One region of the Ruegeria sp. B1 genome, then DNA from elsewhere that is predicted to be linked to it. Evidence: riboswitches for the same ligand, from Rfam matches in the RefSeq annotation. Region 1 holds a riboswitch; the other holds the start of a gene.

Region 1 (3,672 bases):
CCCAGCCCGACGGCGGTGAACACGTCCGAAATCGGGATTGGCGTTGTGCCATAAATCGTGGACAGCAGAACAAGGGCGGTCAAAACGACCGCCCCCATCACACTCAATCGACCTGTCAGGCCCATTTAGTTCATATCCGGATGCATGGCCTGCGCCATTTTCTCGATGGCGTCGATGTTTGCCGGTCCGGGTGTTAGTTCCTCGTAGCGCAAACCGATCCAGCGTTCGTTTTTGACCGCATCGGTCTGCGACATCACAGGATGTTCTTGCAGGAATTTAAACGTATCCGCAGCGCCATTGCCGGTCTGGTAGTCCAGCAAGACCAGAAACTCGGGATTTGAGGCAGCTACGGCCTCCCATGACGTGCGGCCCCAGCTGGTATCCAGATCATGGGTGACGTTTTCCCCGCCTGCGGCCGCGATCATCGCGTCTGGAATGGCAAACTTACCGGCCGTAAATGGTGCATCTGCCGGTCCGTCCAGCAGAAAGACACGGGGCTTGGCCAGGTCGGCGGTTTTGGTTTCGATGGCGGACAGCTGGTCTTTCCAGCCCGAAACAAGAGCTTCGGCCTTGTCTTCAACATGCATGACCTGACCCAGACGCAGGACATCGTCAAACAGCAGATCCATGCTTGCTTCGGGGCGATCCTTGTTCAGATGCACGCAGCTTTCGGTCAGGATCATTGTCTTGATACCGAACGGGGCCAGGGTATCCGGCGTCACGTCGCCGCCCGGTTTCATCCCATAGTACCAGCCGGCAAAAAACAGATCGGGTTCAACCGCAACCAGATTTTCAACGGTTGGGTATTTCGGAGCAAGTTCCGGGATGTCTCCGCGCAGGGTGTCAAAATCCGCGCTGGTCTTGTACCAGCCTGTGATCCCGGTCAGCCCCACGATCTGATCCTGCAGGCCCAGGGCAAAGGCCATATCCGTCATGTTCATGTCGTGAACAACAACCCGCTCGGGCTTGGTTTCAAACACCAAAGGTTCGCCGCAATTGTCGACGGTCACGTCGTGCGCTGCCGCGCCGGTCGCGAAGCCGGTGACCAAGGCCACGGACCAGAGTTTCTGCATCATAGTAAGCTCCTGTTAGGATGACAGTTTTCGTTTTCGGATATCGAGGGCCGGGATCACGCGGCCTTCATGGGTAAAGCACAGGTAGTCGACACCAAAGGTCTCGCGGACACGGTCCGGGGTCAGCACCTCACCAACCGGTCCGAACCCGGTCAGACGCGTGGATTTCATCAGCGCGACGTGTGAGGCAAATTCCGGGATCATGACCAGATCGTGCACGATCATAACGACCGTGATCCCCAGATCTGCAATCAGAGACAACATGTGCCCCTTGGCATCCGGGTCCAGATGGTTGGTCGGTTCGTCCAGAAACAGCAACGAGGGGTTCTGTGCCAGAGCGCGCGCGATATGCGCCCGCTGTTTTTCCCCACCCGACAAGCGTGTCATCGGTTTTTCGGCCAGATGCGTCAGTTCGGTCGTCACAAGAACGCGGTCCAGCGCTTCTTTGTGGTCCGCTGCCGATTTGTCGGCTTTGATGGGTATCTGTCCTAACGCCACATAGTCACGCAGCCGCAACCGTCCGTCCGGAAACTCCTGCTGGCTGACCACGGCAATGGCGCGTGCCCTTTGCTGGGCTGTCAGTGTGCGGAGGCTTTGCCCACGAATGCGCACGTCCCCAAGGGCGATACGTTCGACGCCGCAGAGCAAGTTCAGCAAGGTTGTCTTGCCGGCACCGTTGGGCCCGGCGATGGCCAACACCGCGCCTTCGTCCAGTGTGAACGAGACATCCTGCAGCAGCACATCTCCGTTCAGCGCAAAGTACTCCAGATCTTCGGCGACCAGAAAGCTCATGCCTTCCCCCCCACCGGTAGGCGGGGCATCCGCGACAGCGTTTTGTAAAACAGCGCAGGCGGACGATCCGACGCGCTGGTCCAGCCATCGGCGCAGTCGCCAAACTGATGCGCAAATGCGACCACCGCCTTCAGGTCCGCTTGGGTCTCAATATCGCCGAACAGGTACTGCGCCTTGCCCACAGCCTGCACACCCACGGTCATCGGTCGGGCGCATCCCGCCATACAGCGGATCAGGCGTGTTTCGTACCGTGCAGGCAACGCCGCATCCAGAACAGCCTTGGCAATGTCCGCTGGTATCGGCCCCTGGCAGGTCGAGCAGATCAGGACGAAATGATCAGGAGTGTCCGTCATTGTCCGCTCCGCCTGTTTCCACGAGCGGACAGAAGGTGCGAACAATGTTTGCACAAAAATGTGCCATCAAAGCCTCCTTCCAGGACACCCCGCCCCGGGTTGGTTGAACATCTGATGGCAGGTCTCCTGACTTGCGGGTCATTGCTTGGCCAACCTTCCCGGCATTGGGTGCCAGTGGTGATATGGCGTCGCTCTCCGCTTACAGTTGCGGGGGCAGTCACGGCCTTGGCGCCTATCCGGCGCCGCACCGTATTCCCATTTTCATCCCTCCGGTCATCCTTCGGGAACCATCGGAGTCAGCTAGTCTGGTGTCATAAGACTTGTCAAGCGTTTGGTGAGTGAGCTAGCGCACCACGCGCAGAACGGGCCGCCGGGCCGAACCTGTTCTTCGGCTGTTGTTCGTCGGAAACCGGTTTGCGAGCGTCAGACCGGCCTGAATCAGATGCGCGTCCGGATACCCGCCTGTGACCTGACCAACCGCATCGCGCGCGTCCGGTGTTTCGTCGCGCCGCATATAGTGCAGCATCTTCAGCAGGGCGAACTCGTCGCAGGTGACAGCCAATCTGTCGTCGACGCTCAAAGGATCGTTAAAGGCCAGACCATCGGGGCGGCAGTGCAGTGTCGCTTTGACGATCTTAAACACCAGATGCGCAAGGTTCAGACCCTGATCCTGCCCCCAGCGTTCTATTGCGATGGAATAGGCGTGCTGCCACGCTTGGGTCTCGGGGTCTTCCAAACTGAGTATGAAATGACGCATGACCGGCAACAGTCCGCGCTCGAAATCGTCGAACTCAAATTCATCCAGCTTTGTAGAAATGTCCGCTGAAAGTTTCACGCGCTTTTCCTTTCGGCTTTATTGGCCAGGCCGAACAGGCCGTGCACATTTTCTGGCAGGTTATTCTGGTCGACGGCTTCGACAGGTCGGGGCGAGGCTGCGTGGACCGGGAACCTGATATCCGCCTCGATGGCCTGACGCAGTTTGGGTTTCAACGCACATCCGTAGCGGCTGGCAACTGTATCCATGGCCAGTAGGTCTGTTAGAGACTTTGTCATCGTCAAATCATCCATCGGTTCCGGGGCAGTGACCGGGCGTGATTCCAAAGGATCTGACTGGGTCAGGCGGTATCTGACAAAAACAGTCAGAAAATGCAATGGTCAAAATGATCGCACCGCAGAACTTGGTGCACCGGTCGCGATCAGTAGTCCGAAACGAGTAGAAAATCCGGCTCGGTATCTTCCTCGATGGTGGCAAAACGCGGGATCGGATCTTCGAAAACGTTATCGGTGCGGTCGTCGTTGACGGTCGACACCTCACCAATCAGGCAATCGCCGCGTTCCGCCCAGAACGCATGCCAAACACCGGGCATCAGTGTTACGCTCTGTCCAGGTTTCAGGCGCAGGTGTTCGCCGGGTTGAATGGCAACGGGACAACCGTCGCTTGGAACCACGATCGG
Region 2 (3,672 bases), 230 kb from region 1:
AAGACCGAGGTGATCTCATCGGTTACATCGTCGTGGAACAGGGTGACATCGACAAGACCACGACCGGCCCAAAACGGTACTTCGGCCCCCAGATCGAAAGATTTGTTTTTCTCAGGCTTCAGGTTTGGATTGCCGACGAACCCAAACGAGTCTGCAAACAGCTCGAAATACGACGGGTTCACAATCCCGGTTCCGGCAGAGCCATGCAGGCGGGCACCGCTGGGCAGCATGTAAGAGGCCGCCAGGGTCCAGGTGAAGTCGTTCTCGAAGGTTTTGTTATCGTCGTAGCGAACGCCTGCCTGTACGTTCAGGCCGCTCTCAAGCGACCCACGGTATTCAAGCGCGTAAGACCGCGTTTCCCGTTCAAAGTCCGGGTTGGAAGAGCTGCTGTCCTCTTCCCATTCCAAAATCCCGTTCAGCAGATGGTTACTGTCATCGGTCGCCCGCCCGTCCAGCCCAAGGCTCAGCAGGTACCGCGCCGAGTCGCGATCCGTTTCTGTTGGTGTACCATTGTTGGTAGTCTGTTCGTTGTCGGTCCGGTCAAAGCTGAACCGGTGAACCATCTGGCCGCCCATCGCTGTGTATTCGGCATATATCTGTCCCAGCCGCTCTTTTCGCTCAGAGCTTTGGTCGGGGTCGTCCACAACGTACGCTTTGGGGGTTTTTGCAAGAAAATTGGTGCGGTCAAAGTCATAAGTTTCCAGCGAGTTGCGGAATACCAAGCCCAATCTCAGGCCTTCAGCTACGATATAGTCCCCGGTCAGGTCGATCGTTGTTCGCTCAACTCCGTCCTTTTCACCGTTGCTGCCAGAGTAATCATATCCATGATCGTCCAGCCGCGCGATGCCGATCGCCACACCGCCCAGATCGTTGCGGTATGAATACCGGGCAGACGCGTTGTAGCCGTCCCCAAACTCGATGGTGCCGCCGTATTCGCGGCCTTGCCCACCTGTTTTGGTGATGATGTTGACCACACCTGCGGAAGCATTCGAGCCGTAAAAGACCGACTGCGGACCTCTCAGCACTTCGATGCGTTCGATGTTGGCGGTCTGAATGCCCGACAGGATGTATTCTCCGTCACCACCAGCAGCGGGAACGCCGTTAATCAGGATCAGTGTATGGTTCGCTTCGCCGCCGCGGATGCGGACCTGGGTGAATGTGTCGCCCGAGCCGTTGACCGACACGCCTGGCACGGCCCGCAGGGCATCCTGGACGGTCGTGATACCGCGCTGCTCGATTTCTTCTGCGGTGACAATGCTGGCGGCGCGACCGTATTTCTGTTCTTCGATTGGAGTGAACCCGCCAGAAATCACGACAGTTCCAATGTCGGTTGCTTCCTGAGCATAGGCGGTTGTGGAAAGCACGAGCGCTGCTGAGATCGATGCTTTCAGCACGGCAGTCTTCTTCATTTTATTCCTCATGGCCCCTTCGGAAAGGAAGGGAAAAGACACCCGCAAGGATGCCTGGACAGATTGGTCATTGGAGGAATTAGCCTCCGCAGACGGCGAAAATGTCACCGCTACGGATAGACCGTTGCCCCAGACGCGCCCCGCGTCCGGACAGGGTGATCGTTCTGGCAGGTCTCCTGACTTGCGGGTCAGTGCTGAGCCGGGCCTTCCCATCCCCTGTTGGGGTCAGTGGCATATACCGACAAAGCTCTCCGCCTACAGTTGCGGGGGCAGTCGAGGATTTGGCGCAAGCGCCGCACCCCGTTCCCTATTATCCGGATGGACTTCCACCCGGACCAGAACGCGCAAAACTTCGCTGAGAGGTATGTGATTTGTCAATTGTTAAGTTGTCAAAAAACTCTGAAAAAGTCGCGTGTTATCTATGAGGACTTTGGGGCTGGCAAAGCGGTGAGCGCCTACGCCACAAAGCGGCAAATCCGATGCCCACCGCCAGGTGACCGCGCGATCCGCGTCGATTTATCGCAAACGCCATTCCGGGGTTCATTTGATCACATTCCGGATTGATGAAATGGAAGGCGAGATGTCTCGGATAGTCCCGAGGGGATTGGTTGTGCATTGAACATAAGTATCTTGTCCGCGCCCTATCGGAGCTTGTTTCCCGCCGCCTTTTTGTGCGCTCTGTTCACCATTTCCTGGTGGCCACTTGGTGTGTGGCTGGGGTTGCCTCCTCCATTCTTCGAGCCCGCGCATCTGTGGCATGTACACGAATTGTTCTTCGGTTTTTTGGCGGCTGCTGTGGGAGGGTACTTGCTGACGGCGTTACCGAGCTGGACCAAGCGGCCCCCTGTGGTCGGACTGCCTTTGGCGGCTTTGCTTGTCACATGGGTTTTCGCCCGGTTTGCCATTGCTTGTGCGGGATTTCTGCCGCTCTGGGTTTTGCTGGCGATCAACGCCAGTTACTTTCTTCTTTTGGGAGCGATTGTACTCGGGTACACGCTTGCTGCCGGAAACTACAACAAAGCGGGATTCGGGCTGGCAGTTCTTGCCTTGGGTGCTTCTGATGCGGCATTCACCACCGCAGCGCTGACGAGCGGCGCCTGGCAAAGCGCTGCGATCGCACAATTGGTTGTGATCGGCGCAGGGCTGCTGATGCAGGTGGTGGGGGCAAAGATCATTCCCGCCTTCACCGACAACTGGCTCCGGCGATATGGTCTGAATGCAACCCCATCTTTAAGACCTTCGAAACGCTTGAGTACGCTGGTCACGCTGGCTGCTTTGGTCGCACTGGTCGCACAACATGTTGAGGTGGCATATTTCCTTTTGATTGCTGCCGGTTTGCTCGTTTTTTGGGACATGCGCATGTGGCAAACCAGACGAGTTCTGTCCGAACCGCTGTTGCTGGCGATGCATGTCGGTTTCGCCTGGCTTCCCTTTGGGTTCATACTGATCGGGGCGACGTCGTTGGAGCTGTTTGGCTACCCAAAAACAGATGCGCTTCATGCCGTGACGATGGGGGCAATGGGGGGTCGGATCATGGCGGTCGCAGGCCGGGCCGCCGCCAGGAGAGTAAACGGGCATCTCAAAGCCAGCAGATGTTTTGTCTTTGGGTTTGTGACCCTTTGGATTACGACGGCATTTCGGTTGGCGGTGCCTCTTTTCCCCAACCAGACTTATGAATTCACGGGATTTTCAGCCGTATTGTGGTGCCTGGCCTGGCTGGTGCTTCTGGCCGGTTACCTGCCTGCGCTGATTGGTCCGGTGGTTCAGCCCGTGCTAAGCGGTAAGCTCTTGCCCATTGATGAGGCCTATACCGATGGAAAGGACCGTTCTTGAGGATTGCATGTGTGACCTCGCCCGAACGGGGCGAAACCGACCGCTTGCTGGCAGAAGCTGCATCGCTGCTGAAGGCACGCGGCGTGACATTGGCTGGTATCGTCAAACATCTGGAGTATGAAAGCGGTTATCAAAACGGATGCGATATGCTGGTTGCCGTCTTGCCAGACGGTCCGGTTATCAAGGTGACACAAGACCTTGGTGGCGGGTCGGACGCGTGCCGACTGAACCCCGAGGCCATCGCCGAAGCGGTATCAACGGTTGAAAACGGTAGCATAGAAACCGCGGACTTATTCATCCTGAACAAATTCGGACCGGAAGAGGCCGAAGGACGGGGGTTTGTCTCGGCAATCGGCAAGGCGCTTGAGCACGATGTTCCGGTGGTCGTCGGGGTTGGTGCGTCCGGCACGGCTTTTGCCGCCTTTGAAGG

The links. A riboswitch is a leader RNA that binds a small molecule or an ion and turns the genes downstream of it on or off. The one in region 1 is predicted to bind cobalamin.
Region 2: another riboswitch for cobalamin. It lies ahead of ACR3ES_RS20210 (TonB-dependent receptor domain-containing protein); the one in region 1 lies ahead of ACR3ES_RS18960 (DUF1636 family protein).

What each region holds. Positions count from the first base shown of each region.
Region 1 covers NZ_JBQFJA010000001.1:3,835,327-3,838,998, reverse strand. Annotated here, with positions in the region: gene ACR3ES_RS18975 (iron ABC transporter permease) at 1-125, opposite strand, end outside; gene ACR3ES_RS18970 (ABC transporter substrate-binding protein) at 126-1,076, opposite strand; gene ACR3ES_RS18965 (ABC transporter ATP-binding protein) at 1,089-1,865, opposite strand; gene ACR3ES_RS18960 (DUF1636 family protein) at 1,862-2,218, opposite strand; cobalamin riboswitch at 2,318-2,525, opposite strand; gene ACR3ES_RS18955 (hypothetical protein) at 2,562-3,053, opposite strand; gene ACR3ES_RS18950 (hypothetical protein) at 3,050-3,271, opposite strand; gene ACR3ES_RS18945 (D-lyxose/D-mannose family sugar isomerase) at 3,415-3,672, opposite strand, start outside.
Region 2 covers NZ_JBQFJA010000001.1:4,069,919-4,073,590, reverse strand. Annotated here, with positions in the region: gene ACR3ES_RS20210 (TonB-dependent receptor domain-containing protein) at 1-1,409, opposite strand, end outside; cobalamin riboswitch at 1,559-1,764, opposite strand; gene ACR3ES_RS20205 (NnrS family protein) at 2,025-3,242, shown strand; gene ACR3ES_RS20200 (DUF2478 domain-containing protein) at 3,254-3,672, shown strand, end outside.